3 regions of the Pandoraea pnomenusa genome follow, and region 2 is predicted to be linked to each of the others. Evidence: predicted binding sites of a transcription regulator. Region 2 holds the regulator's gene; each other region holds the start of a gene.

Region 1 (9,638 bases), 490 kb from region 2:
ACGCGAGCGCCCTGGCGCGCCATCGATTCGGTCAGGATGCCCCCGCCGCAACCGACATCCAGCACGCGTTTGCCCTGAAGCGGCACGTGTTGCTCGATCCAGTCGAGGCGCAACGGGTTGATCTCGTGCAGCGGCTTGAATTCGCTGTGCGGATCCCACCAGCGGTGGGCCAGTTCACTGAATTTGTTGAGTTCTTGCGGATCGGCGTTCATCAATTGCTCGTGGACATTGACGGCTTCGGGCAGGCGGGGAGCCGCGCGGTGGCGCGTGCCCGGTTGCCGGGGACGCCGGCGCGCCGTCGAGATGGGAGAAGTATAACGAAGTGAGTGCGCCCATGTCCAAAGCGCAAGGCGTGGCGCGGCTTGTCGGAAGACGGTGTCACGCGGGCAGGAGGCAGGGAGGCAACGGTGGCGTGTCGTCGGCGTGCCTTGCCGCGCGAGCGAGCGGGCGAACGTCCGTCGGACGCTCACCGGCACCGCGACGCCTCATCGTCGAATACCGTGAAGATGGCGAGGGCGTCAAATAGCGAGCCGGTCAGGCGGCAGCAGGCAGGTTCGCCAGTACCGCGCCGGGCTCGTGATAGGCGAGGCCGAGCGCATCGGCGACCCCGCGGTTGGTCACCAGGCCGCGCGCCACGTTCAGGCCCGCCAGCAGGTGGGGATCGGCGCGCATGGCGGCGACCGGCCCATGATCGGCCAATTGCAGGATGAATGGCAGCGTCACGTTGTTCAAGGCGAAGGTCGAGGTGCGCGGCACGCCGCCAGGCATGTTGGCCACGCAATAATGGACCACGCCCTCCACGACATAGACCGGATCGGCGTGCGTGGTGGCATGCGACGTTTCGCAGCATCCGCCCTGGTCGATGGCAACGTCGACGATCACGGCGCCCTTGCGCATTAAGCCAAGCATGGCGCGTGTGATCAGCTTGGGCGCGGCGGCGCCGGGGATCAGCACGCCGCCAACCACGAGATCGGCGTCGCGCAAGTGCGTTTCGATGGCGTGCTGCGTCGAATAGACCGTCTGGACGCGCCCGCCGAACTGCGCGCTGATGCGGCGCAGTGCGTCGACCGATTTGTCGATCACCGTGACTTGCGCGCCGATACCGACGGCGACCGTCGCGGCATTGGTCCCCACCACCCCGCCGCCGAGAATGACAACCTTGCCGGCTTCCACGCCCGGCACGCCCGAGAGCAACAGACCAAGCCCGCCGTGGGTCTTCTCCAGCGCGGTGGCGCCGGCCTGGATCGACATGCGTCCCGCGACTTCCGACATGGGCGCGAGCAACGGCAGACCGCCATTGGCGGACGTCACCGTTTCATACGCGATGCATGTTGCGCCACTCTGGATGAGGTCGCGGGTCTGCTCCGGGTCGGGAGCGAGGTGAAGGTAGGTGAAGAGCGTGTGGTGAGGACGCAGCCGCGCCCGTTCAACGGCCTGGGGCTCCTTGACTTTGACGATCAGCTCGGCCCGGTCGAAGACGTCGACGGCATTGGCGGCAATGTGTGCACCGGCGGCAGCGTAGACGGTATCGTCCATGCCGATGCCCGCACCGGCTTGCGTCTCGATCCACACCTCGTGCCCGCGTGCCACCACTTCGCGCACGGCTGCGGGCGTCATGCCTACGCGGTATTCGTGGTTCTTGATCTCCTTCGGTACACCGATTTTCATGATGCGTCTCCATTGTTGTGATGTGACGGCAATATGAGCACCTTCACGACCGCACGTGCCCCAAACAAAAACGGCACCCTAAGGTGCCGTTCGTGACATCAGGCGAAGGCCGGTTGGGCCTGCGCATCGGGCGCGCCGCTGTAGCGCGCCACCGACAGATCGTCGGCGAGAATGGCGGGTCGGCGACCTGACATCAGATCGGCCAGCAATTGGCCGGAGCCGCACGACATGGTCCAGCCCAGCGTGCCATGGCCAGTGTTCAGGAACAGATTGCGCAGGGCGGTGGCGCCGACGATCGGCGTGCCGTCCGGCGTCATCGGGCGCAGGCCGGTCCAGAACGAGGCTTCGGCCGTGTTGCCGGCGCCCGGATACAGATCGTTGACGACCATCTCCAGCGTGGCGCGGCGCGCGGGATTGAGCGTCTTGTCGTAGCCGACCACTTCAGCCATGCCGCCCACGCGGATGCGGTCGTCGAAGCGGGTCACGGCAATCTTGTACGTTTCGTCGAGCACGGTGGAGACCGGTGCCCGTTGTGCGTCCGCAATCGGTACGGTGATCGAGTAGCCCTTGAGCGGATATACCGGGATGTCGACGATGCCGCGCAGGAACGGCGTGGAATACGAGCCGAGGGCGACCACGTACGCGTCCGCGCGCTGCATCATGCCGGCGCACATCACGCCTTCGATCTTGTCGCCCGCGACCTGCAGGCCGTCGATCGGCATGTCGTAGCGAAACTTCACGCCGAGCGCCTCGGCCATGGCCGCCAGGCGCGTAGTGAACAACTGGCAGTCGCCGGTTTCGTCGTTCGGCAGACGCAGGCCGCCGGTGAGCTTGTGCGACACGGCCGCCAATGCCGGTTCGGCACCCGCGAGCGCCGAGCTGTCCAGCAGTTCGAACGGCACGCCGGCGTCTTGCAGTACGGCAATGTCGCGCGCAGCGTTTGCCAGTTGCGCTTCGGTGCGGAACAGTTGCAGCGTGCCGGCCTGACGGCCTTCATACGGAATACCGGTCTCGGCACGCAACGCGCGGAAGCAGTCGCGGCTGTATTCGGCGATCCGCACCATACGCTCCTTGTTGACGGCGTAACGCTCGGGCGTGCAATTGCGCAGCATCTGGTAAAGCCACTTGAGCTGAGTGAGCGTGCCGTCGGGGCGAATGGCAAGGGGGGCGTGCTTCTGGAACAACCACTTGATGGCCTTCGTCGGAATCCCCGGTGCGGCCCACGGCGACGCGTAGCCGGGTGAAATCTGGCCGGCATTGCCGAAGCTGGTCTCGAGCGCCGGACCCGCCTGGCGATCGAGCACCGTGACGTCGTGCCCGGCCTTTGCCAGGTAGTACGCGCTGGTGACACCGATGACGCCGCTGCCGAGAACGATGACCTTCATTGCGTTGACTCCTGTAAAACCATGGTTATCCAGTAATAATTCGCATGCTATTCTCGGATTCGTAGGTTTAGTTAATGTATATGGTCTGAATTCAGGAAAAAATAATGAGAGTTCAGCAGCAATCGGTCCGAACGCTGGACCGGCTCGACCGGCGCATTCTGACGTTGCTCCAACAGGACGGCCGGATGTCCATGAAAGACCTCTCCGAGCAGGTCGGGCTGTCGATCACGCCGTGCATCGAACGGGTCAAACGAATGGAGCGCGACGGTGTGATCATGGGCTACTTTGCCCGCGTGAATCCGGCGGCGCTTGGCGCGGCATTGCTGGTTTTTGTCGAGATCACGCTCGATCACAAGTCGGGCAACATGTTCGACCAGTTCCGCCGCGAGGTGCTGCGCATTCCGGAGGTGATGGAGTGCCATCTCATCTCGGGGGACTTCGACTATCTGATCAAAGCGCGCATTCGGGAGATGTCGGAATACCGCAAGCTGCTTGGCGACATCCTCCTGCAATTGCCCGGCGCGGTGCAGTCGAAGAGCTACGTTGTGATGGAGGAGATCAAGGAGACGCTGACGATCGCTGTCGAGGAGTGAGCGTGCGTGCTCAGAAGAGCGGCATCTGCGGGTTGGCACGGCTGTCGGCGTGCACGGCGGGGGACGCCGGCGGCGGCACCTTGAACTGATCGGTGCGCAGCGGCGGTCTGGCCTGATTGAGCCCCAGCTTGCGCGCGGCAAGATGAAAGCGCTGGCGGATCAGTTCGGCATGCAGGCCGGTTCCCGTCATGCGCTTGCCGAATTCGGCGCTGTTGTGCTTGCCGTCACGCACTTGCTCGATGAGGCTCATCACGTGGCGTGCCCGCATCGGGTAATTCGCCTCCAGCCAGTCGACGAAGACGTCGTGCACCTCGCTCGGCAGTCGCAGCATCACATACCCGGCGTAGGTCGCGCCCGCCTCGGACGCCGTGCTCAGCACGCGCTCGATATCGAAATCTGTCAGCGCCGGCACGATCGGCGCCACGATGACCCCTGTGGGGATTCCCGCATCGGTGAGTTTTCGCACGGCCTCGATCCGGCGCGCCGGCGTGTTGGCGCGCGGCTCCATCCGGCGTGCGATGTCCGCGTCGAGCGTGCCCACCGAAATGAACACCCGGGCCAGTCCACGTTGCGCCATGCGCGACAGGATATCGATGTCACGCGTGACCAGCGCCGATTTGGTAGTGATACCTACCGGATGGCCGAACGTCTCCAGCACCTCGAGCACGCTTCGCGTGATGCGGTACTCGCGCTCGATCGGTTGATACGGATCGGTGTTGGCGCCGAGCGCCAGCATGGCGGGCCGATAGCCGCGCTTGCGCAGCTCGGCGTCGAGCCGCTCGGCGGCATTGTGCTTCGCGTACAGGCGGGTTTCGAAGTCGAGTCCCGGCGACAGGCCGAGGTAGGCGTGGGTGGGGCGCGCGAAGCAGTAGGTGCACCCGTGTTCGCAGCCTCGGTAAGGGTTGATCGAGCGATCGAAGGGAATGTCCGCCGACGTGTTGCGCGAGATGATCGTTCTCGCACTTTCGAGCGCGACCTGCGTGACGAATTTGACTTCACATTCCTGGGCGGCGTCCGATTCATGACGGGTTTCGTCGCTCTCCCTGCGGTATTCGGAAAAGCGCGATTCCAGGTTGGCGACGGCGCCTCGGCCCTTGCGTGACGAGGGCGGCGCGAATGAGGAAGCCATGACACCTCTCCTTGATGGCGGTCCAGAACGCGAACGTGCGGCATTCGCGAGGGATGCTTGTCATTATACTGTGTTTTTGTACAGTATTTTGGCGAGGCGACAATGTCGGGAAATCGCGGGGCGAAGGGGTTGTGTCAAGGGCGCCGGGCTTCGGGGACGAACGCGACCCCTTGCCGTGTGGCGCGGGGTGGGGTGGTCCGGTGTGCCTGGCGGCGACTATTCGGCGCTGTCGTGTGGCGTGGGCGCCGCGGCGGCGGGGGGCAGATAAGGTGCGATGGCGCGGGCAATGGCGTCGAGGGCCGCGCCATCGGCGCCGGGGCGCTGGCGGGCGAGACGTATGGCGCGCAGCGTGAGAAGCGAATACAGGGTGGCGTGGTTGCCGCCCATGGAGGCCAGGGCTTCCGTATGCCGCATGACGATGCCCGCGTCGCCGCGCGACACTGGACCGGCGAGCGCGCCAGACAGTCCGCGTTCGCGCGCGGCGTTGAGCGTTCCCATGACGAGCGGCCACATCGCGTCGCGCGCTGCGTCTTCGGGCATGCCGACCGCGTGCCAGAGCTGTGTGGCTTCTTCGAGCAGGCAGAGCAGGAAGCTCGCGGCGTAGTTGGCACCCGCGTGATACCGCATGCGTTCCCCGGCAGGGATGGACAGGGCGCGGCAGCCAATCGCATTCGCCAGCGCGTGCAGCGCATCATTGAGCGGGCCCTCGGCCTCGATCGTGATGGTGCTGCCGGACAGGCGCGTGGCGTCGTCGTCGAGGCCGGCGAAGAGGAACAGGGGGTGAAAGCCGCCAATCTCAGCGCCGTGGCGCGCCGCTGGGGCCAGCAGTGCAACTTCCGACGCCCCGCTGCAATGGACCAGCGCCTGCCCGGCACGAGGCGCGAGATGCGAGGCGCAGGACGCGATGGCGTCGTCGGGCACGGTCAGGAAGACAAGATCGGCGTGCGCGAATACGGCACCCATTGCCTCCGGGCGGTCGATCGCGATCGCGCGGCATCCCGAGGTGGCGTCGGCCACGCGCTTCGCGGCGTCGAGCCGGCGGCTGGCGATCACCGTCACATCGTAGCCCGCGTTCGCCGAGGCGCTCGCGAGTGCTCGGGCCACACGTCCGGCGCCGACGAAGCCGAGTGTCGGCCGGACATTCGGGTTGGGGGTGTGCGGTGTGCTCACGTTGGGCGGTTGCGTAAGTTACTGCGAGAGGCGGTTCGGCGTGTCGTGCGTTTCAAAGTAGGTCTGGAACGCGACAGCAAATCCGACCATCATGAGCATCGCCCCCACGAAAAGCGAGACGGCAACGATGATGACGGCCGTCCATCCCGAACGAGACTTCAGTGGGGTGCCGGTATTGAACTGGGCGTTCCACCGTTCGTCCGGACGAAGTCCGTAGACGATGGCGGCGAGGAACGCCGAGAACAGCGAAATCGCGCCCAGGATCGTCAGTGCCCAGCCCGCGGGAGAACGCAGCTCGCTCGTGACCAAAAGCCCCCAGCCGGCGACACCGCACGCCGATCCCGCGATATGAGCCCAGCCGAAGCGATCGCGCAGACCGTACAAATAGAAGCGATGCAGGCCGAGCGTGCCGAACAGCATCGCCAGGCCGGCGGTCAGGGTTTTGGATTTATAAGCGACTGCGTTCATTTGGAATGGTTATCGGGCAGGCGTTTCGCGGATGACTTCGACCAGCGTCCAGCGCATGTTCGAAGCGTCGGCGGGCGGATTGACGACGGGTTCGCCGTGGATTTTCACGCGGTATTCTACGCCCGGCTTCCAGTCGAATCCATCGATGTGGGCGTACCACAGTTCCCAGGGCGAATTGCGCGAATCGTCGGCGTTGCGCACCCGCAGGCACTTGCGTGGCGCGACGCCGACGCAGTCGGCCATTTGCGAGTCGACGTCGAGCACGCGGTCTTCGGTCCTGGCTGCGCCGCCCGCGCCCGCGACGGTGCGATTGAGCAGCGTCTGGGATGCGTAAGTGAGCTTTTCGCCGTTCGTGGTGGCCAGCGTCAGCTGCGTGCCGCGCCGCTCAAACGTCGTGACCGTGGGCAGGGTCTTCAGATAACGGTCTTCGAACGTCATCGAATCCTGGCAGGCCATTCGGGTCGAAGCCGGCGCCTGGATCGTCAATTGGCCATTGCCGGGCCCGACCTTGTACTGCCCGAAAATGCGGTTGCAGCCGCCAGTGCCGGAAAAGGCGCCCTTGTCATTGAACGTCAGGTTGATCATGCGGCCTTCCGGCAGGCTCGGGAGGTTGGTCGGGCCTTCCCATTTCGTGAGTTGCCACGTGCCGATCAGATCGGCGGCGGTGGTGGCGGCTGCGGTGCCGCCGGACGGTTCCGCTGCCGGATTGGCGCCGCCGCCGCCGGAGGGCGCCGCGCAGCCGGCCAGCAGGGCGGCAGGCACCAGCAGGGTGGCCAGATAGGTCGCGAACGAGGAGGGCAGGAGCGAGAGTCGGCGTTGGTTCATGATTTTGTATGGGAGTGGTTGCGCGGAGGGCAGGAACGGCGAAGCGGTCACGATGGACCGCGCGTGGCAGGTCCGAACGGCGCCGTGAGTACCGTGAATCGTTGACCCGCCCGGGGGCGGGTCAGTTCCTTCGTGGCCGTTTTGCCGCAAGCGGCGGGCATGTCGATGGTTCGTCATCCGGGCACCTCATGGCTTTCGGTAGGTGATGCGGTAGATCGCGCCGGCGTAGTCGTCGCTGATCAGCAGCGAACCGTCGGGCAACGTCAGAAGGCCAACCGGGCGGCCCCAGACGGTGTCGTCGTCTGCCAGCCAGCCTTGCGCGAACACCTCTTGTTTCGTGACGGCGCCCCTGGCGTCGAGCACCACGCGTACGACGCGATAGCCCACCTTGCGGCTTCGATTCCATGAGCCGTGTTCCGCGATGAAAATACTGCCGCGATAGTTCTCCGGGAATTGCCTGCCTGTATAGAAGCGCATGCCGAGGGCGGCCACATGCGGCCCCAGTCTGGCCATCGGCGGAGTGAAGGCCTCACACGTTCTCATGCGTCCGAATTCGGGATCGGCGACATCCCCCGCATGACAGTATGGATAGCCGAAATGCTCGCCGGCGCGCGTGAGCCGGTTCAGTTCGTCGTCCGGGACATCGTCGCCCATTTCATCGCGGCCGTTGTCGGTGAACCAGAGCGTGTTCGTGCCGGGTTGCCAGTCGAAGCCCACGGTATTGCGTACGCCACGGGCAATGACCCGCCAGTCGCTGCCATCCGGTTTCATACTGCCGATCATGGCGTAGCGGTTCTCGTCGCGCCTGCAACTGTTGCACGGCGCACCGACGCCGACATACAGGCGTTTATCCGGGCCAAAGGCGATATAGCGCCATCCATGGTGGGTGTCGGTCGGCAACTTGTCGAAGACAACCACCGGCTTCGGCGGATTGTCGAGGCGATTTTCGATGTCGTCGAACTTGAGGATGCGTGACACCGCAGAGACATACAGCGCGCCATTGCGCATGGCGACGCCCACGGGCATGTTCAGTCCCGAGGCGATGGTCCTGACCTTGGCAGCATAGGCGCGCGACGGATCGAGTGTGATGGCGTACACCTTGCCTTGTCCTCGGCTGCCGACGAAGAGCGTGCCCTTCGGTCCGAGCGACATGCCGCGCGCTCCGGGAACCTGATCGGAGAGCACCTCGACGTAAAAACCCGGTGGGAGGGCCAGACGTTCGATGGGGAGGGCGTCGCGAGCGTTCGAAAGCGAGGGGGCCAGCGCGAATATGACACTGGCCAATAGATAGGTCGGGGATGCGTGGCGGACGCGTCCGGCGATCTGCCCTGCAAGCCGTGCCAGCCATGTCGCCGTCGGGGTGCGCCGGACGCGGTGCCGTCCATCGGGAATTCGTCGCATGCCGGACTCGCTTCGCTCAAAGGATGGATGCATTGTAGACCAGCGCCTGCGGCGGCCAGCATCGCCGTCCCAAGGGCCCTGGGGGGAGCGCGCGACGCGCCCAATCGGGACGGGGCTGGGCGCCGGGCGTCCGGTGCCTGGGGAAGTGTTTGTTTTGACGAGGGTTTTGCGCTATAATCACGCGTTTTCTGTCCGAACACTTCTGGATTCACAAGGATTTATCATGGTCGTTATCCGCCTTGCTCGCGGCGGCGCGAAGAAGCGCCCGTTCTACAACATCGTTGCAACCGACTCGCGTAATCGTCGCGATGGCCGCTTCATCGAGCGTATTGGCTTCTACAACCCGGTCGCTGCCGAAGGCACGGAAGGTCTGCGTATTGCTCAGGACCGTCTGACGTACTGGCAAGGCGTTGGCGCACAACTGTCGCCGACCGTGGCTCGTCTGATCAAGCAAGGCGCCAAGGCTGCTGCCTGAGCGTTGCGCTGATCAAGCTGTACGCATTGCTGTCGGCGTGCCGATGGCATGAGAATTGAACGGCGGTGCCTGCTCCCGAGTGATCCGGAGCGGGCATCGCCGTGTGTTCGTCACAACGTTGGATTGGCATGGTTCGTTCTGCCCGACCCGCGCGAGAGCGCGTACCGCTGAAAATCGGTGCCGAGGCACGACGTGCCGCCGGCACACGCGCCGAACAGGTGCTTGCCCCGGTGACCGACGCGCCCGACGATCTCGTCGAGCTGGGTTACATCGGCGACGCCTATGGCATTCGCGGCTGGATCAAGGTGCAGCCGCATACGGGCGAGGGCGAGAGCCTGTTGTCCGCGGATTGCTGGTATTTTCGCCGCCCCGGCGAATCGACCTATACGAAGGCCGATGTGATGTTTAGCCGGGCGCACTCCGGAACCGTCGTCGCGCAGCTTCGCGGCAGCGACAACCGGACGGCTGCCGAAGCGCTCAAGGGGCTTCAGGTCTGGGTGCCGCGCAGTGCATTTCCGAGTGCG
Region 2 (9,638 bases):
ACTTCGAACCGGGCTTCCGCATCGCGCTGCACCAGAAGGATCTGAACCTGGCGCTGCAAACGGCGAAGACCCTGGGCGTGTCGCTGCCGAACACGGCCACTGCGCAGGAACTGTTCAACGCATGCGCCGCCAATGGTGGCGCTGCGTGGGATCACTCGGGCATGGTGCGCGCGCTGGAAATGCTCGCCAACCATACCGTCGCGTAACCGGGGGCGTTAGCGAGAAGACGAAGGAAGCGGCTGTCAGAGCCGTGTGCAGGACGTCTGAAGACATACCGGAGTGGACTGGCAGCGGTGCCGACCGGCACCCTGCCAAGCATCACGGCGCAGGTCGGCGAACGCCCGACGGCGCCGTATTTTTTTGTGCGCGACGTACGAGACGCACCGCCCCGCGCCGGCGGATGCGGCGGCGCCGCTGGCGACTCAGTACTCGTCGAACACGCTCTGCATGCGCTCGCTGGGCACGCCCGCCTGCAACGCCAGCATGAGCAGCACCCGCGCCTTGAAAGGGTGCAGATTCCCGGCGCTCACGAAACCGTACTGATCGTCCGGCGCCGCGCCGTTGCGCATGACGTGCCCGCTGCCCACTCTCGCCGAGCGCACCACGGTCACGCCGCGCTGCACGGCCTCGGCCAGCGCCTGCTGCAACAGCGCATGCAGCGAACCGTTGCCCGTGCCCGCCACCACGATGCCCTGCACGCCGGCCTCAACGAGGGCATCCACGGCAATGCGCGAGACGCCGGCGTAGCTCGACACCACCTCCACCGCCGGCAACTCGCCCGAGAGACCCACGAACTCGCTCTCCACGGTGTGGTACTGCAACGGGGCGCGCTGAAAGGCCACGCGTTCGTCCTGAACCCAGCCCAGCACGCCGATCTCCGGCGATTGGAACGCATCGACCTTGTAGGTGCTGGTCTTGATGACGTCGCGCGCGCAGTGGATCTGATTGTTGATGGCGACCATCACGCCGCGTCCGGCGGAAATCGGATCGGTCGCCACGCGCACGGCGTTGAGCAGATTGAGCGGGCCATCCGCCGAGAGTGCCGTGGCGGGCCGCATGGCCGCCGTGAGCACCACGGGCTTGCGGCTGTTGACCGTCAGATGCAGGTAATACGCGGTTTCCTCGAGCGTGTCGGTCCCGTGCGTGATGACCGCGCCTGCGACGTCCGGCTGCGAGAGCAACGCGTTCACGCGGGCGGCAAGCTTCTGCCAGAGCGCCACGCTCATGTCCTTGCTGTCGATCTGCGCGACCTGTTCCGCATGGATGTGCGCCACACTGCCCAACGCCGGCACTGCCGCGAGCAGGTCCTGAACACCGAGCGCCCCGGCCTGATACCCGGCCGTGCGCGTGGCATCGGGCGCGCTGCCCGCGATCGTGCCGCCGGTGGCGAGCACGGCCACGCGTGGCAGGTCGCCCGACGACACGGTGTAATGAGGAATGGGGTTGAATGAGGTCAGGGTCATGCCAGCGATTGTATCCAATACTGCGGCGCTTCCCAATCGCTGAAAATATCGATCCCCCGGCCGCGCCGGATCGATATTGCACCGTGGCGAGGTGCGACCGCGCCGGTACCCGCCCTCCCCCCGGCACGAGCCACTGACGCGTCACGCCCCCATCAGGCGGCGAATTCCAGCGCTTCGCGCAGCTGCGTCGAAATTTCCCGCTCCTTGAGCGCGGGTGCGAGCATCTCGATGAACCGGTAGGCGTAGGACCGCAGAAACGCGCCACGGCGCAGGCCAATGCGCGTGGTGCTGGGCTCGAAGGCGTTATCGAGCGCCAGCACCGACAGATCCTGGTCCTTGCGGGGATCGACGGCCATTGCCGCCACGATGCCCACCCCCAGCCCGAGTTCGACGTACGTCTTGATCACGTCCGTATCGAGCGCGGTCAGCACGATATCCGGCACCAGCCCCTGCTCGGCAAACGCCTTGTCCACGTGTGAGCGCCCCGTGAAGTCGCCGTCATAGGTAATGATGGGATATTCGGCAATGTCGGCGAGCGTGACATTCTCGCGGCCAACCAGCGGATGCGCCTTCGGCACGACTGCCACGTGATGCCACGAGTAGCACGGGAACGTGACGATGTCGGGAAAGCGGTCGAGCGCCTCGGTGGTGATGCCGATGTCGGCCTCGCCGTCGATGACCATCTGCGCGATCTGCCGCGGGCTGCCCTGGCGCAGCGCGAGGTGCACCTTCGGGTACACACTCGTGAACTGCTTGATGACCTGCGGCAGCGCGTAACGCGCCTGCGTGTGCGTGGTTGCGACGACCAGGTGACCGCTGTCCTGATCGGCGAATTGCCGCGCCACCCGGCGCAGATTCTCCGCGTCGAGCAGCATGCGCTCGATCACCTGCAGCACCGCCTTGCCCGGCTCCGTCAGCCCCGTGAGGCGCTTGCCCCGTCGCACGAACACGTCGACCCCGAGTTCATCCTCCAGGTCCTTGATCTGCTTGCTCACCCCCGACTGCGAGGTGTAAAGCGCGCTTGCCGCTTCCGTCAGGTTGAGGTTCTGGCGCACCGCTTCACGCACGTAACGCAATTGCTGAAAATTCATGATGTCACTCCGCCCTGTGGCTTTCCTGTCCCGTTGCCGGGCAACGCCCGGCGCACGACGTATCCTGTCTTGTTCGCGATGCGTCGCGGAGTCGCTTCCGCTTGTTCCGCTTGTCACGCTTCATGGCTGTGCGCAGAACACCCGTAGTTGACGCGGCACGGCCCTGAGCGCCGCGCCGTCGTGCGCGCCAAGCGCCTGCCAGCCGGCCCGCGTCAGCTCGGCCTCCCAAACGACGTTGCCGGGCGCGGCAAGCTCGACGCGCACAGTGCCTCCGAGCGGGATCGCGCGGCGCACCGCGACATCGATGCCCGGGCTGCGGTCGCTCGACGGCAGCAGCGCGAGGTCATGGGGGCGCACATAGGCGATCGCCCGTCCGTCGCGCGGGGTTGCAGGCAAATCCTGTACGGGCACCGTTACGCGATACGCCCCGGCGTCCGCGATGAAATCGCTCGTGCGCAGTTCGCCCGGCAGACGATTCGCCGAACCGAGAAACTCGTAGACGAAGGCACTTCGCGGCGTGTCGTAGACGTCCTGCGGCGCGCCGATCTGCTCGATCGCGCCGCGATTCATCAGCACGATGCGGTCGGCCACGTCGAGCGCTTCTTCCTGATCGTGCGTGACGAAGATCGTGGTGATGTGCAGCTCGTCATGCAGCCGGCGCAGCCAGCTGCGCAATTCCTTGCGAACCTTGGCGTCGAGCGCGCCGAACGGCTCGTCGAGCAGCAACACCTTCGGCTCGACGGCCAGCGCGCGCGCGAGTGCGATGCGCTGGCGCTGCCCCCCGAGAGTTCCGCCGGGTAGTGATCGGCCAGCCAGTCGAGTTGCACCAGGCCGAGCAACTCATGCACCTTGCGGCGAATCTGCGTGTCCGGCAGCCGCTCGCGGCGTGACTTCACACGCAGCCCGAACGCCACGTTCTCGAACACCGTCATGTGGCGAAACAACGCGTAGTGCTGGAACACGAAACCGACTTCGCGCTCGCGGGTGCCCACTGACGCCACGTCCTCGCCGTTGAGCACCACGCGCCCCGCGTCGGCAAATTCCAGGCCCGCCACGATGCGCAGCAAGGTGGTCTTGCCGCATCCCGACGGCCCGAGCAGCGCGACCAGCTCGCCGGTGGGGAATTCGAGACTGACGTCGTCCAGCGCCGCGAATTCGCCGAAGCGCTTCGAAACATGTTGTACCTGAATGCTCATCTGTCCTGCTCCTCGATGCGATGTCCGGGTGTTGCCACTCAGGCCGACAAGGCGTCTTCGCGACGCGCCGCCTTGTCCTGCGCCAGCTTGCGCTCGGCCCACAGCTTCAATGCCAGCGTGGCCAGGGCGAGCAGCGCGAGCACCGACGCCGCCGCGAACGCGCCGACCGTGTGATAGTCGTTGTATTCGATCTCCACATGCAGCGGCAGCGTGTTCGTCTCGCCGCGAATGTGGCCGGAGACCACCGACACCGCACCGAACTCGCCCATGGCGCGCGCGTTGCAAAGGATCACGCCGTACAGCAACCCCCATTTGATCTTGGGCAGCGTCACGCGTGTGAACACCTGCCATCCGCTCGCCCCCAGCACGCGGGCGGCCTCCTCCTCCTCGCCGCCCTGCGCCTGCATCAGCGGAATCAGCTCGCGCGCAACGAACGGGAACGTGACGAACACCGTCGCCAGCACCAGTCCCGGGAGCGCGAAGACGATCTTCAGGTCGTGCGCCTCAAGGAAATCCCATAGCGGCCCCTGACGACCGAAGATCAGCAGAAACGTCATGCCGGCGATCACGGGCGAGACCGAGAACGGCAAGTCGATGAGCGTGGTCAGCACGCTCTTGCCCCTGAAGTCGAAACGCGCGATCGCCCAGGAGGCCGCCACGCCGAACACCAGGTTCAGGGGCACGGCGATCGCCGCGATCGACAGCGTCAGGCGCATGGCGCCAAGCGCATCGTCGTTCGTCAGCCCCGCCCAGTACGCCGTCGCGCCCTTGCCCAGCGCGGTCACGAAGACCGACGCGAGCGGCAACACCAGAAACAGCGCGAAGAACACGAGCGCCACCGCGATGAGCAACACCTTGACGAGGGCGGGCTCGTCGGTCGGATCGGCCTTGCGCGTGTGTGCCGACCGCGGCATGGCGCGCGATATTGCGAGGGAATCGGACATGCTCTGGACGTTCTCCGAAGTCATGCGCCGCCGACGCGGCGTCCCGAATGACGGCGTTGCAGCCACCATTGCAGGGTATTGATCAGAAGCAGCAATACGAACGAGATCGCCAGCATCACCACGGCCAGCGCGGCAGCGCCCGCATAGTCGAATTGCTCGAGCTTGGTGACGATGAGCAGCGACGTGATTTCCGAAACCATCGGGATGTTGCCCGCGATGAAAATCACCGAGCCATACTCGCCAACGGCGCGCGCGAAGGCCAGCGCGAAACCGGTCAGCAAGGCGGGCAGCACCGCCGGCAGGATCACGCGACGCAACGTTTGCCAACGCGTGGCGCCCAGGCACGCGGCCGCCTCCTCCTGTTCGCGCTCGAACGCTTCGAGCACCGGTTGGAGCGTACGCACCACGAACGGCAGCCCGATGAACGTGAGCGCCACGAAGATGCCCAGCGGCGTGAACGCGATCCTGATGCCGAGCGGCTCGAACCAGCGTCCGATCCAGCCGTTGGGGGCATAAATTGCGGCCAGTACGATACCGGCCACGGACGTCGGCAGCGCGAACGGCAGGTCGACCAATGCATCGACGAAGCGCTTGCCGGGAAAGGTGTAACGCACCAATACCCATGCCAGGACGAAGCCGAACACGGCGTTGAGCACGGCAGCCGCGAGCGAGATGCCGAACGTGAGGCGGTACGACGCCAGCACGCGCGGCGAGCTCACGGCGGCCACGAAACTCGCCGCGTCGAGCGAACTCGCCTTGACGAAGATCATCAGCAACGGCACCAGCACCACGAGGCTCAGATATGCCACGGTGTAGCCCATCGTCAGGCCGAAGCCGGGCAAGGCGCTGGGCTTTCGCCAAACCGGAAACCATGCGGTACTCATGCGAGGATCCTCAAGCGCGCGCGTCGCTCACTTCTTGGTGTAGATCTGGTCGAAGATGCCGCCGTCGGCAAAATGCTTCGCCTGCGTCTTCGTCCAGCCGCCCAGGTCGGCGTCGACGGTGTAGAGCCGCAGCTTCGGATACTGCGCCTCGTACTTCCTTGCGATTTCCGGTGAACGCGGACGATAGAAGTGTCTGGCGGCAATCTCCTGCCCCTGCGCAGAGTAGAGCCACTGCAGATACGCCTCGGCGACCTTGCGGGTACCGTGCTTGTCCACGTTCCTGTCGACCACGGCGACCGGCGGTTCGGTCAGAATCGACGACGACGGCACGACGATGTCGAACTTGTCCGGGCCAAGATCCTTCACCGAGAGCAGTGCCTCGTTCTCCCACGCGATCAGCACGTCGCCGATACCGCGCTCGACAAAGGTGGTCGTGGCGCCGCGCGCGCCCGAATCGAGCACGCCGACATTCTTGTAGAGCGCCTTGACGAAGTCCTGCGCCTTCTGCTCGTTGCCGCCCGGCTGCTTGAGGGCGTAGAGCCACGCGGCGAGGTAGTTCCAGCGCGCGCCGGCCGACGTCTTGGGGTTCGGCGTGACAACGCTGATGCCCGGCTTGACGAGATCGCCCCAATCCTTGATCTGCTTGGGATTGCCCTTGCGCACGAGCAGCACGATGGTCGACGTGTAGGGCGTGGCGTTGTCGGGCAAGCGCTTCTGCCAGTCCTTGCCCACCAGTCCGGCCTGCGCCAGTTCATCGATGTCGGCCGAAATGCCGAGCGTGACTACGTCGGCCGGTGCGCCGTCGAGCACGGTGCGGGCCTGCTTGCCCGAGCCCCCGTGCGACGCCTTGACCGTGACCGTGTCGCCGGTGGCCTGCTTGTAATGGGCTTCGAATGCCTTGTTGTAGTCCGCGTAAAGCTCGCGCGTCGGGTCATACGATACGTTGAGCAGCGAGAGACTCGCCGCATGCGCCTGCACCGTCATCGTCGCGGCAAGCGCCAGTGCGCCCATCGCGACTGCCAGCCTGTTAGCTTTCCATCCCCGTGCTGCATTGCTCATGACTTGCACTCCTTGTTTGCTTCTCGTGTGTAGGAGGCCAGTCTATGAGGGCGTCTAAATAATTAAAAATAATATTTTTGCTTTTGTTTATACCGGAATATGGATTAGAGATTTTGTGCTGAAGACGATCGCCACGCGGGGCGCATGGCGTTGGGGAACGGCGCAATCGGTGGGAGAGATGGCAAAAGCGCACGAACCTCATGCACTACATGAAGTTTTCCCTTGCCTTTTTGCAAACACTGTACAAAAATACAGCCACCTGTGCTTCCATACAGTGATGCCATGATCAAACTTACCGCCCGTCAACAGCAGGTCTACGAACTGGTTCAGCAAGCCATCGAGCGCACCGGCTTTCCGCCAACGCGTGCGGAGATTGCCGCCGAACTCGGCTTCTCTTCCGCCAACGCCGCGGAGGAGCACCTGCGGGCATTGGCGCGCAAAGGCGTGATCGAACTGGCCGCCGGTCAATCGCGCGGCATCCGCCTCAAGCGTCTGGACGAAGCCGGCGGTTCGCATCAGTTCACGTTGCCGCACATGGGCCTGATGCAACTGTCGCTGCCGCTCGTGGGTCGAGTCGCGGCGGGTAGCCCGATTCTGGCGCAGGAGCACATCGAGCGCAATTTCCAGTGCGATCCGAACATGTTCGCGCGCCAGCCCGACTACCTGCTGAAGGTGCGCGGGATGTCGATGCGCGACGCCGGCATTCTCGACGGCGATCTGCTGGCCGTGCAGAAGGCGGCCGACGCCCGTGAGGGACAGATCGTGGTGGCGCGTATCGGCGACGACGTCACCGTCAAACGTTTCCATCGCGTGCCTGGCGGTGTCGAGTTGATTGCCGAGAACCCCGACTTCGAGAATATCAACGTCGACGAAGGCAGCGGCGACTTTGCGCTGGAAGGCATTGCGGTCGGCCTGATTCGCAGCAACGACCTCTAAGCGCGATCACGGGATCGGCGTTACCTGACGCCGCCCCCGACTCCCAGAAGACTTTGCTTTTCCGACTGCGCCGGGCTGGGTCCGGCGCCCGTGTCCTGCTGCGCTCGCGATTCGTCAAAACCGCGGCAGGACGCGCCCCTCAGACCCACATTGGAAGAAGGATTGCATCATGGCTCGACTCTTTGGTTTGCTGCGTACGTCGTTTGGTCAACCGCGCGTTCGTGCGACATCGCAGACCCGGTTGTCGGCGGTCTACGGCCTCTCCGCACTCTCCGGCCCCTACGCTTCGGCACCCGCCATCGCCCGTTCCTACACCGTGCCTGCCCGAACGCGCACGACCGCCCTGCCCCGCACGCTCGTGGCGGCGACGTCGTCCGCAACACGTCGCACCTGCCCTGCGGGCAAGGCCGCCAAGGCATCGCGCGACGTGCGCGAGTTGCCGCGGCGCGATCTCGCCGCATCGGCCGAAGCCCACGATGTCCGCGTGTACCGCGACGTGTCGCATATCGTGATGGTCGGCAGCATCGCCGATATCTGCCGCAAACTCGATCAGGCCGTGGGCGAGCAATTCTGTCAGGCCGCCGTGTGACGCATCACCCCGGCGAGCGCGGTGCTGCCCGCTATTGCCCGAGGTCGCGCAACGGATGGTCCGCGCCTTGGCGCTCGCCGTCGAAAAATCGCGCGATGTCCGCGGGCTTCACGTCCTCGATGCGCTCATGCTGCCAGCGCGGCTTGTGATCCTTGTCGACGACCATCGCGCGGATCCCTTCCACACCCTCGGCCCCGCTGCGGCCGTCGAGGTTGAAGACACTACGCATCATCAACCACTCTTCTCGCAAATCGTCCGCCAGCGGCATATGTCGTGCGCGGCGAACTTGCTCGAGCGTCACGCATACCATCAGCGGCGAACGTTTGGCGCGCAACAGGTCTTCCGTTTCCTGCGCCCAGCCAGAATACTCGCAGCGCGCCTCGCGCTGGAGCGATTTCAGTATTGTCGGCATGTCGGCCAGACCGAAGTGGCTGTCGATGACATCGCGCAACGGGGCGAGCTTGCCCGGTGCGAGCCCCGCGGGCGGCAGGCTTTCACGCACGAACGTGCGAGCCGCATCGAGTACGGCGTCGCTGTCGCCCCATGCCCCGTTCGCCAACCGGTCACACAACACAGGCAGCAACGCGCGCGGCAGCACGACATCGGCCAGACCGATTTCGCAGGCATCGACGGCGCCGAATACGATCCCCGTGGTACCGAGATACTCCCCGAGATGACCGGCGAGATTCGCGAGGAAGTAGCCTCCGCCGACATCGGGAAACAGGCCGATCGCCGTTTCCGGCATTGCCATGCGCGTGGCCTCGGTCACGATACGCAGTGCGGCCCCTTGCGAGATTCCCATGCCACCGCCCATCACCACACCGTCCATCAGCGCGATATACGGTTTGGGATAGGTGGCGATTGCGTAGTTCAGCCGGTATTCGTCGGTGAAGAAGTCCATGATGTCGGTACGACCCGCGCTCACGGCTTCGTGGAAGTAGCGAATGTCGCCGCCCGCGCACAAACCCTTTTCGCCCTCCCCTTGCAGGACGACACCCAGCACCTTTGGGTCGTCGCGCCAGGCGTCGAGTGCCGACGCCATCGCCCGAATCATGTCGTGCGACAACGCATTGAGCGCCTTCGGGCGAGTCAGGGTGATGAAGCCGATACGGCCACGGATTTCGGTGCGAATGAATTCGGTCATGTCGGGGGCGGATGCTTCGAAAACGTCAAAGTGGGATGCGAAAAAAAAGCCGGCGCTAGGCACCGGCTTTCTTTCCAACTGACTGGCGTCGCTACGCGGCGGACCCGGGTCTGCCGCACACCGAAACCATCGCCGGCTTTTACTTCTCTTCGCGCGACGCACGCTTACGCTCGTGCTCCTTGAGGAAGCGCTTGCGCAGACGGATCGTTTGCGGCGTGACCTCGACCAGCTCGTCGTCGTCGATGAATTCGACGGCGTATTCGAGGCTCATGGCGATCGGCGGCACCAGGCGCACGGCTTCGTCGGTACCCGACGCGCGCACGTTCGTGAGC
Region 3 (9,638 bases), 2.2 Mb from region 2:
GACGAATCCACAGCGAGATCAACAAGAGCACGATCGACAGCACGAACGGCACGCGCCAGCCCCAGTCGGCAAACGCTTCCTCGCCCATGATCATGCGGGTGCCCAGAATCACGAGCAGCGACAGGAAGAGACCCAGCGTGGCCGTCGTCTGAATCCACGACGTGTAGAAGCCGCGACGGCCGTGCGGTGCGTGCTCCGCAACGTACGTGGCAGCACCACCATACTCGCCGCCGAGCGCAAGACCCTGCAGCAGGCGCATGGCGATGAAGATCACCGGAGCGGCGATGCCCCACGAGGCATAGCCCGGCAGCAGACCGACCACCAGCGTCGACAGACCCATCAGCGTGATGGTCACGAGGAACGTGTACTTACGCCCCACCAGATCGCCGATCCGGCCGAACACGATCGCGCCGAACGGACGCACCGCGAAACCTGCCGCAAACGACAGCAGCGTGAAAATGAACGCCGCCGTGGGGTTGATGCCGGAGAAGAATTGCTTGCTGATGAAGGCGGCCAACGAACCGGCCAGGTAAAAGTCGTACCACTCGAACACCGTGCCCAGCGACGACGCAAAGATGACCTTTCTTTCTTCTGCGGTCATCGGCGCGTGGGAGGTGGCTGTCGTTGCAGTAGCCATGCGGTTGTCTCCTGTAATGTAAGCACGCCCCTGGGACGCACCCGGGCCGTTGCAACTGATTATTGGAGCGCAACCTTACCGCCGTCTGACGCCAAACTGACTCGAAGCTTACGCCGCTAGGGAATTACCCTCGGCTTTCGCATGAAATTGAACGTATTTCGCGTGTTTTCGTCACGCATGAGGGTTTTCGATAGGCCCATCGGCGAGCGGTAACGTGACCCGGATGAGCGTGCCGGTCGCTTCGGGATGCTGCGCATCGACATGGTCGAGTACGCTCACGTCGCCGCGATGGATCTGCACGATCTCGCGCACGATCGCCAACCCCAGACCGCTGCCGTCACTGTCGCTGCCAAGAATTCGATAGAAGCGTTCGAACACGCGCGGGCGTTCCGTCGAAGGAATGCCGGGCCCCGTATCTTCGACCTCGAGATGAACGAAGCCGTCGGACGCTTCATGCCGCAGACGCACCGTCACCTTGCCGCCAACGGGCGTATAGCGGATCGCGTTGTCGATCAGGTTGTTGAGCATCTCGCGCAGCATCACGGGCTGGCCCGACAGATGCACCGGGAACGGCGGCTCCTCGAAACCCAGATCGATGCGCTTGGCAAAGGCGGCCTGAAACCAGTCCTGCATCGCGCTGCGGGCCAGCAGGCTGAGGTTGACCGGCGTGAACGCGGCGGCGTCGTTCGCGCTGTTCTCCGCCCGCGCGAGCGCGAGCAACTGGTTGACGAGCCGCGCGGCCTGCTCGGAGCTCACCGCGATTTGCGAGAGAGAGCGACGCAGCTCATCCGGCGAGGTCTGGCGCAATGCCAGTTCGGCCTGCATGCGCAGCCCGGCGAGCGGTGTCTTGAGTTGATGCGCGGCGTCGGCAATGAAACGTTGCTGCAGCTTCATGTTCTGTTCGAGACGTTCGAGCAGATCGTTGAGCGAATTGACGAGGGGCGCGATCTCCGGGGGCGCCTGGCGTGCCTCGAGCGGCGACAGGTCGTCGGGGCGCCGGGCGCGAATGTGTTCCTGCAACGCATGCAACGGCGCGAGGCCGCGCGACAGGCCGAACCAGACGAGCACGATCGCCAGCGGCAGGATCACGAACTGCGGCAGGATCACGCCCTTGATGATTTCGTTGGCCAACTGACTCCGCTTGTCGAGCGTCTCCGCCACCTGTACGAGCGCCATGCTGCCGGGCGGCGCCATGCGCGGCAGGTCGACATAGGTAAAGGCCACGCGAATGTCGTTGCCTCCCACGGTTTCGTCGCGGAACTGGACCACGCCGGGTTGCGGACGGTCGTCTTCGTGCGGCAGCGGCAGCTCGGCGGTTCCGGCGACGAGTTCTCCCTTGGCACCGAGCACCTGGAAGTAGACGTTGTCCGTGGTGTCGGCGCGCAGCAGATCGCGCGCGGGCATGGGTAGCGTCAGCGTGACCTGGCCGCGATCGGTGTGCACCTGCTGGGCGAGGACGTAGGTGTTGGTCTCGAGCGCCCGATCGAACGGGCCGTTGGCAATCGATTTCGCAACGAGATACGTCACGGCGATGCTCATCGGCCAGAGCAGCAGCAGCGGCGCGAGCATCCAGTCGAGAATTTCGCCGAACAGCGAGCGCGGCGGCGGCTCGGCTTCGCGCTCGAGCGGTGCGCCGAATCCCGGGCGCACGAAGGGATCGGCGTAGGGGTCGAAGGGATCGGCGGCCTCGGGCGCAGACACGTCGTGGTCGGGCGTTGCCTTGTCGCGGCGGGCGGATGCGCGCGGCGCGCCGTGGGACGTCGCGTCCGGGGTCGCTTGCGCGGTGCGATTGGAATGGCGGAAGCTCAGGCGCATCGGACAGGAGAACGAAAGGAGGCGAGACCGAAACCGGGGCCGAAACCGGAAAGGGGAGTCACACCGGGATCGCGGAGATTCGTCGCGGGCCCCGCCGCGCCGGGGACGCGGCAACGCCATACACGTCCTTTCCGTCGAGACCGCACCACGGTCGTCAGGCGGCGGTGGCGGGCGCGGTGGCCGGCTTCTCCAGACAATACCCCAGCCCGCGGATCGTGGCGATACGCACGCCGCTCGGCTCGATTTTCTTGCGCAGCCGGTGCATGTACACCTCGATGGCGTTGTTGCTCACCTCCTCACCCCAGCCGCAAAGGTGATCGACGAGTTGCTCCTTGGAGACGAGTCGGCCTGTACGCAGCAGCAATACCTCGAGCAATTCGAGCTCGCGCGCGGACAGGTCGAGCATCTGCTCATTGATATAGGCGGTGCGCCCGACCTGATCGAAACTGAGCGGCCCGTGACGGATGACGGTCGAGCCGCCGCCGGCACCGCGTCGCGTGAGCGCGCGCACGCGAGCTTCGAGCTCGGCCAGCGCGAACGGCTTCGCCATGTAGTCGTCGGCGCCGAGATCGAGACCTTTGACGCGCGCATCGACACTGTCGGATGCCGTCAGGATCAGCACGGGCAAATGGGAATTGCGGGCACGCAAGCGACGCAGCACTTCGTGACCGGGCAGGCGGGGCAGGCCGAGATCGAGAATCAGCAGATCGAACGTCTGGGCGGAGAGTGCGGAGTCGGCCTCGAGCCCGGTCTTGACGTGATCGACGGCGTAGCCCCCCTGGCGCAGTGAGCGGGTCAGGGCGTCGGCCAGAATGCTGTCATCCTCTGCGATGAGAATTCGCATGGGCGTGATAGGCTGGTTTAGGCACCGGCGCCTGACGGCGGCGGTGTGTCTCCTGTGATGTTGCGGCGCGTGGTTCGCGGCTTTTTTTGTCGTTTCGGCGTTTTCGGACAACAGGGGCTTGCAAATAGCACTGGTTTTTTATACAGTACCGGCAATCACGCGTCACTCGAGCCGTCTCGCTCATCATATCAAAGGACGATTCATGGAAGAAAGCAAGAAAGGGTCTGCCAATCTGTCGGCCGAGAAAGGCAAGGCGCTTGCCGCCGCCCTCGCGCAGATCGAGAAGCAATTCGGCAAGGGCTCGATCATGCGTCTGGGCGACGGCGAGGTCGAAGCGGACATCCAGGTCGTCTCGACCGGCTCGCTGGGGCTGGACATCGCGCTCGGCGTCGGCGGCCTGCCGCGCGGCCGCGTGATCGAAATCTACGGCCCGGAATCGTCGGGGAAAACCACGCTCACGCTGCAGGTCGTTGCCGAAATGCAGAAGATCGGCGGCACGTGCGCGTTCATCGACGCGGAGCACGCGCTCGACGTCGGCTACGCCAGCAAGCTGGGCGTCTCGGTGCCGGATCTGCTGATCTCGCAGCCGGACACGGGCGAGCAGGCACTGGAGATCGCCGACGCCCTGGTGCGTTCGGGCTCCATCGACCTCATCATCATCGACTCGGTGGCGGCACTGGTGCCCAAGGCCGAAATCGAAGGTGAAATGGGCGATTCGTTGCCGGGTCTGCAGGCGCGTCTGATGTCGCAGGCGCTGCGCAAGCTGACCGGCACGATCAAGCGCACGAACTGCACGGTGATCTTCATCAACCAGATTCGCATGAAGATCGGTGTGATGTTCGGCAACCCGGAAACGACCACGGGCGGTAACGCGCTGAAGTTCTACTCGTCGGTGCGTCTGGATATCCGCCGTATCGGTTCGATCAAGAAGGGTGACGAGGTGGTCGGCAACGAAACCCGCGTCAAGGTCGTGAAGAACAAGGTCTCGCCGCCGTTCCGCGAGGCAATTTTCGACATCCTCTACGGCCAGGGCATTTCGCGCGAAGGCGAGATCATCGATCTGGGCGTGAATGCAAAGATCGTCGAAAAGGCCGGTGCCTGGTACAGCTACAACGGCGAGAAGATCGGTCAGGGCAAGGACAACGCGCGCGAGTTCCTGCGCGAGAATCCGGATATCGCCCATGAGATCGAGAACAAGGTCCGCGCATCGCTTGGCGTGACCGCGATCAACGAGACCGGCGAGATCGAAGCAGACGAGGCCTAATCCTCCTCAGTCGAAACGGCAACGCGACGCCACATGGCTTCGCGTTGCCGTTTTTGTTTTCTGACTGCGTTCGCGCGATTTGCGCCACGATGAGCTCATGATTCAGCGACGTCCTCCCCGAGATCCGAACGCTGCGCCGCCGCCGCCCGGCGACGAAGCCGTTGCGGCAAAGCCGTCGCGCAAACCCGTGCTGAGCCTCAAGGGGCGCGCGCTGTCTTACCTCGCGCGTCGCGAATACAGCCGTGCGGAGTTGCGTCGCAAGCTGGCGCCTTATGCCGATGCGGAAGATCCCGAAGCACTCGATCGCCTGCTCGACAGCCTCGAGCACGAGCGCTGGCTATCCAATGAGCGGTTCGCGGAAAGCGTGGTGAACCGACGCGCGTCGCGCCTGGGGACGACGCGTATCGTGGGCGAGCTCAAGCAACATCAGGTCGATCCCGAGACGGTCGCCACGCTCACCGAGCAGCTCCGCGCCACGGAACTCGCCCGCGCCCGCGCCGTATGGCAAAAAAAGTTCGGTGAAGTCGCCACCACCCCGGAAGCGCGGGCCAAGCAGATGCGGTTTCTGGCTGCACGGGGCTTTTCAAGTACCGTTATCAGCAAAATCGTGCGTGGCGCCGACGAGTTTTCGGACGACGCCTGACGCGCATACCTTCGCTTTCGTCATGAATCGATGGCGATTCATCGGCATTTATCGGCAACAGGCGCGTGCGGTGCATTGCTTCACAACCCGCATGAACGCTGACATGACGACGACATGAAACTCGCGTGACGCGTCGTGCCTCGCTTATCGCGATATGGCGTTGCACCATGCGTGCGTCTCCCCATCAATTTTGATAAACCGACCGACGGGTCGGCGAATTCCCCCTTATGCAGCGGGCGTCTGCTGCACTGCGGCAGGACACGCCGCTGCCTATGCTAGAATCAAGATCTTTCCGCGTTCATGCATTGCACACTCTCGCATGCCGCTCTCTGAGCCCGCCCCTCGTACCCTGCGTCACCGCCGCACGATCGCTGTCGAAGCGTATTCGCGCGACGACGGCCTATGGGACATTGAAGCCTGCCTGACCGACCACAAGGATCGGGACTTTGCATTGGCGACGGGGCTTCGCAAGGAGGGCACGCCGATTCACGAGCTCTGGCTGCGTGTCACGATCGACGAGAATTTCGAGGTGCGTGACGCCGAAGCCGTCTCCGATTGGGTGCCATATCCCGGCATTTGCGACCGGATCGGCCCGGATTACCGTCAGTTGATTGGCCTGAACCTGCGACGCGGCTTTCGCCATGCGGTTCGCGAGCGCCTTGGCGGCGCGGCGGGTTGTACGCATCTGACCGAACTTTGCAGTGTCCTGCCCACGGCAGCGATTCAGGCCTTTGCCGGCGTGGTGATTCACACGCCCGACACGGCGCTCAAGGCCGCCAATGACGCGCAGGCGTCGGCCCCTCCTTTCCAACTCGGACATTGTCACGCCCTTCGGTTTGATGGCGAGGCAGTGCGCCGGTTTTACCCGCGCTGGTTCAACGGCCGCGCAAACGATCGAGCGAACGAGCCCACGACGCCCGTCACAACAGAAGCGGTGCGCGATGGTGCCTCGACTCGCAAGCTCGAACCCAAACTTCCAACTCAGCAAGAAGGGAATCACGCATGAAGATTCATGAGTATCAAGGCAAGGAAATCCTCCGGAAATTCGGAGTCGCGGTGCCCCGCGGCATTCCGGCGTTTTCCGTGGACGAGGCCGTTAAGGCAGCCGAAGAACTCGGCGGTCCGGTTTGGGTGGTCAAGGCCCAGATTCACGCAGGCGGTCGCGGCAAGGGCGGCGGCGTGAAGGTTGCCAAGTCGATCGAGCAAGTGCGCGAATACGCCGGCCAGATCCTCGGCATGCAACTGGTCACGCATCAGACCGGTCCGGAAGGCCAGAAGGTCAATCGCCTGCTGATCGAAGAAGGCGCCGATATCAAGAACGAACTGTACGTCAGTCTGGTGGTCGACCGCGTCACGCAGAAGATCGTGCTGATGGGTTCGAGCGAAGGCGGCATGGACATCGAAGAAGTCGCCGAAAAGCACCCGGAACTGATCCACAAGGTCATCGTCGAGCCGTCGGTCGGCCTGACCGATGCCCAGGCCGACGACCTGGCCAAGAAGATCGGCATCCCCGACGCTTCGATCCCGCAAGCCCGCACGATCCTGCAGGGTCTGTACAAGGCCTTCTGGGAAACGGACGCCTCGCTGGCCGAAATCAACCCGCTGAACGTGAGCAGCAACGGCACGGTCACCGCGCTGGACGCCAAGTTCAACTTCGACTCGAACGCCCTGTACCGTCACCCGGAAATCGTGGCCTACCGCGATCTGGATGAAGAAGATCCGGCCGAAGTCGAAGCCTCGAAGTTCGACCTGGCCTACATCTCGCTCGACGGCAACATCGGCTGCCTGGTGAACGGCGCCGGCCTGGCCATGGCCACGATGGACACCATCAAGCTGTTCGGCGGCGAGCCGGCGAACTTCCTGGACGTGGGCGGTGGCGCCACGACGGAGAAGGTCACCGAAGCGTTCAAGATCATGCTGAAGAACCCGAACCTGACCGCCATTCTGGTCAACATCTTCGGCGGCATCATGCGTTGCGATGTGATCGCGGAAGGCGTGATCGCAGCCTCGAAGGCCGTCTCCCTGAAGGTGCCGCTGGTCGTGCGCATGAAGGGCACGAACGAGGACCTGGGCAAGAAGATGCTCGCCGAATCCGGCCTGCCGATCATTTCTGCGGACAGCATGGAAGAAGCTGCCCAGAAGGTTGTCGCGGCCGCCGCAGGCAAGTAACCAGAACAGTCGAAGCCTGACGCGGTGCGCCGCCCCGAGGGGTGAGCGTACGCCGGGCAACCAGACGAAGGAAATCAAGCAATGTCGATTCTGATCAACAAAGACACTAAGGTCATCACCCAGGGTATCACTGGCAAAACCGGCCAGTTCCATACCCGCATGTGCCGCGAATACGCGAACGGCAAGAACGCGTTCGTCGCCGGCGTGAACCCGAAGAAGGCCGGCGAAGACTTCGAAGGCATTCCCATTTTCGGTTCGGTCAAGGACGCCAAGGCGCAAACCGGCGCCACCGTGTCGGTGATTTACGTGCCGCCCGCGGGTGCCGCCGCCGCCATCTGGGAAGCCGTCGAGGCCGATCTGGACCTGGCGATCTGCATCACGGAAGGGATTCCCGTTCGCGACATGATCGAAGTGAAGGACCGCATGCGTCGCGAAGGTCGCAAGACCCTGCTCCTCGGCCCGAACTGCCCGGGCGTGATCACGCCGGACGAGCTGAAGATCGGCATCATGCCGGGTCACATCCACAAGAAGGGTCGCATCGGCGTGGTCTCGCGCTCGGGCACGCTGACGTACGAAGCCGTCGGTCAGTTGACCGCGCTGGGTCTGGGTCAGTCGAGCGCCGTCGGTATCGGTGGCGATCCGATCAACGGTCTGAAGCACATCGACGTCATGAAGATGTTCAACGACGATCCGGAAACGGACGCCGTGATCATGATCGGTGAAATCGGCGGTCCGGACGAAGCCAATGCCGCCGAGTGGATCAAGGACAACATGAAGAAGCCGGTCGTCGGCTTCATCGCAGGCGTGACGGCGCCTCCGGGCAAGCGCATGGGCCACGCTGGTGCGCTGATCTCGGGCGGCGCCGATACGGCCGAAGCCAAGCTGGAAATCATGGATGCCTGCGGTATCAAGGTGACCCGCAACCCGTCGGAAATGGGCCGTCTGCTCAAGTCGATCCTGTAATTTCCGCTGGATGACCGAAGCGCGCTTGCCGGAAACCGGCAGCCGCGCCGCCGGTCAGGAAAAAGGGAGCCCGGAGCATCGGGCTCCCTTTTTTGCTTTGGCGTTTTTCAGACGGCACGCGGAATTTACGTGAGCCGTTTGGCCGGCGCTGTGCGCCGCATGGGGCGCATCCGTTTTATTCGTTCCCGAGGAAAATCTCGCAATGCTTGAGTTTTTTGCCGAGCTGAACTGGGCCGCGGTCCTGCAGATCATCATGATCGACATCCTGCTGGGTGGCGATAACGCCGTGGTGATCGCGCTCGCCTGCCGCAACCTGCCGGCCAAACAACGACTGCAAGGCATTGTCTGGGGCACCGCCGGCGCGATCGTGCTGCGCGTGGTGCTGATCGCGTTCGCCGTGACACTGCTCGCCGTGCCGTATCTCAAGGCATTGGGCGGCCTGCTGCTGCTCTGGATCGGTATCAAGCTGCTCGTGCCCGACCCCGATGCCCATGACAGCGTGAAGCCCGCCGACAAGCTGTGGACGGCGGTGAAGACCATCATCGTCGCCGATCTCGTCATGAGCATCGACAACGTAATCGCCATTGCCGGTGCCGCCGAAGGCGCGGCGGGGCATCACCAGTTGCCGCTGGTCATCTTCGGGCTGCTCGTGAGCATTCCGCTCATCGTCTGGGGCTCGCAACTGGTGCTCAAGGCGCTCGACCGCTTTCCGTTCATCGTCCTCGTCGGCGCCGCGCTGCTCGGCTGGATCGCCGGCGGGTTGATCGTCTCCGACCCCGGCATCGGTCATCTGCTCCGCCTGCCGGGCGACGCCGGCGAATACACCCACTACGTGGGGGCCACCGTCGGCGCCGCGCTGGTGGTGATCGTGGGCCTCGCACTCAAACGTCGCAGCGAGGCTCGCCAGGCGCGTGCAACCTCTTCGGAATAATCGGGTCCATTTCGAATTCGCCGGTTCTTGTGGCGGATGTTCCGGGAGAATCTCGCCCGATCCGGACGACAATTCGGACGAATCGTCCTGTCTTTGGATAAGACGATTCTGACCGTCCACGCGGCGCCGCCCGATTTGATCTGTGGCAGGGCGCCGGCCGACGGGGTATGGCATACTCCGCCCACTTCCCCCCGAAGTCCCTTTTGTTTTCATTGCTTTCGCAGGGAGTTACACAATGCGTCGTTTCGGCCACCGGACCACCGGTCTCGCCAAATCCCGGGGATTCACCCTGATCGAGCTGATGATCGTGCTGGCGATCATCGGCGTGTTGGTCACGGCAGGGGTTCCATATCTGCAAAACTATCTGGTGCG

What was found. The regulator LexA, encoded in region 2, represses DNA repair genes until DNA is damaged. The targets are predictions, from matches to a motif close to ACTGTATNNNNATACAGT.
Region 1: a site for LexA is predicted at 4,843-4,860, ahead of LV28_RS39920 (PA0069 family radical SAM protein). Genes of this name have one in related genera too.
Region 3: a site for LexA is predicted at 3,426-3,443, ahead of recA (recombinase RecA). Genes of this name have one in related genera too.

Annotation. Positions count from the first base shown of each region.
Region 1 covers NZ_CP009553.3:3,540,615-3,550,252, reverse strand. The annotation lists gene ubiG (bifunctional 2-polyprenyl-6-hydroxyphenol methylase/3-demethylubiquinol 3-O-methyltransferase UbiG) at 1-215, opposite strand, end outside; gene ald (alanine dehydrogenase) at 535-1,668, opposite strand; gene LV28_RS39930 (D-amino acid dehydrogenase) at 1,767-3,053, opposite strand; gene LV28_RS39925 (Lrp/AsnC ligand binding domain-containing protein) at 3,158-3,646, shown strand; gene LV28_RS39920 (PA0069 family radical SAM protein) at 3,657-4,775, opposite strand; gene LV28_RS39915 (Rossmann-like and DUF2520 domain-containing protein) at 4,992-5,945, opposite strand; gene LV28_RS39910 (TM2 domain-containing protein) at 5,964-6,413, opposite strand; gene LV28_RS39905 (META and DUF4377 domain-containing protein) at 6,423-7,238, opposite strand; gene LV28_RS39900 (PQQ-dependent sugar dehydrogenase) at 7,425-8,639, opposite strand; gene rpsP (30S ribosomal protein S16) at 8,863-9,114, shown strand; gene rimM (ribosome maturation factor RimM) at 9,243-9,638, shown strand, end outside.
Region 2 covers NZ_CP009553.3:3,045,875-3,055,512, forward strand. The annotation lists gene glxR (2-hydroxy-3-oxopropionate reductase) at 1-206, shown strand, start outside; gene LV28_RS37545 (asparaginase) at 423-1,463, opposite strand; gene LV28_RS37550 (CysB family HTH-type transcriptional regulator) at 1,616-2,554, opposite strand; gene LV28_RS49580 (TOBE-like domain-containing protein) at 2,675-2,965, opposite strand; partial or broken gene LV28_RS37555 (sulfate/molybdate ABC transporter ATP-binding protein) at 3,016-3,750, opposite strand; gene cysW (sulfate ABC transporter permease subunit CysW) at 3,789-4,718, opposite strand; gene cysT (sulfate ABC transporter permease subunit CysT) at 4,715-5,578, opposite strand; gene LV28_RS37570 (sulfate ABC transporter substrate-binding protein) at 5,606-6,637, opposite strand; gene lexA (transcriptional repressor LexA) at 6,920-7,573, shown strand; gene LV28_RS37580 (hypothetical protein) at 7,743-8,162, shown strand; gene LV28_RS37585 (enoyl-CoA hydratase/isomerase family protein) at 8,194-9,306, opposite strand; gene typA (translational GTPase TypA) at 9,446-9,638, opposite strand, start outside.
Region 3 covers NZ_CP009553.3:832,743-842,380, forward strand. The annotation lists gene LV28_RS27835 (MFS transporter) at 1-637, opposite strand, end outside; gene LV28_RS27840 (sensor histidine kinase) at 809-2,452, opposite strand; gene LV28_RS27845 (response regulator transcription factor) at 2,607-3,296, opposite strand; gene recA (recombinase RecA) at 3,499-4,560, shown strand; gene recX (recombination regulator RecX) at 4,658-5,203, shown strand; gene LV28_RS27860 (DUF2889 domain-containing protein) at 5,523-6,209, shown strand; gene sucC (ADP-forming succinate--CoA ligase subunit beta) at 6,206-7,372, shown strand; gene sucD (succinate--CoA ligase subunit alpha) at 7,454-8,335, shown strand; gene LV28_RS27875 (TerC family protein) at 8,538-9,266, shown strand; gene LV28_RS27880 (pilin) at 9,502-9,638, shown strand, end outside.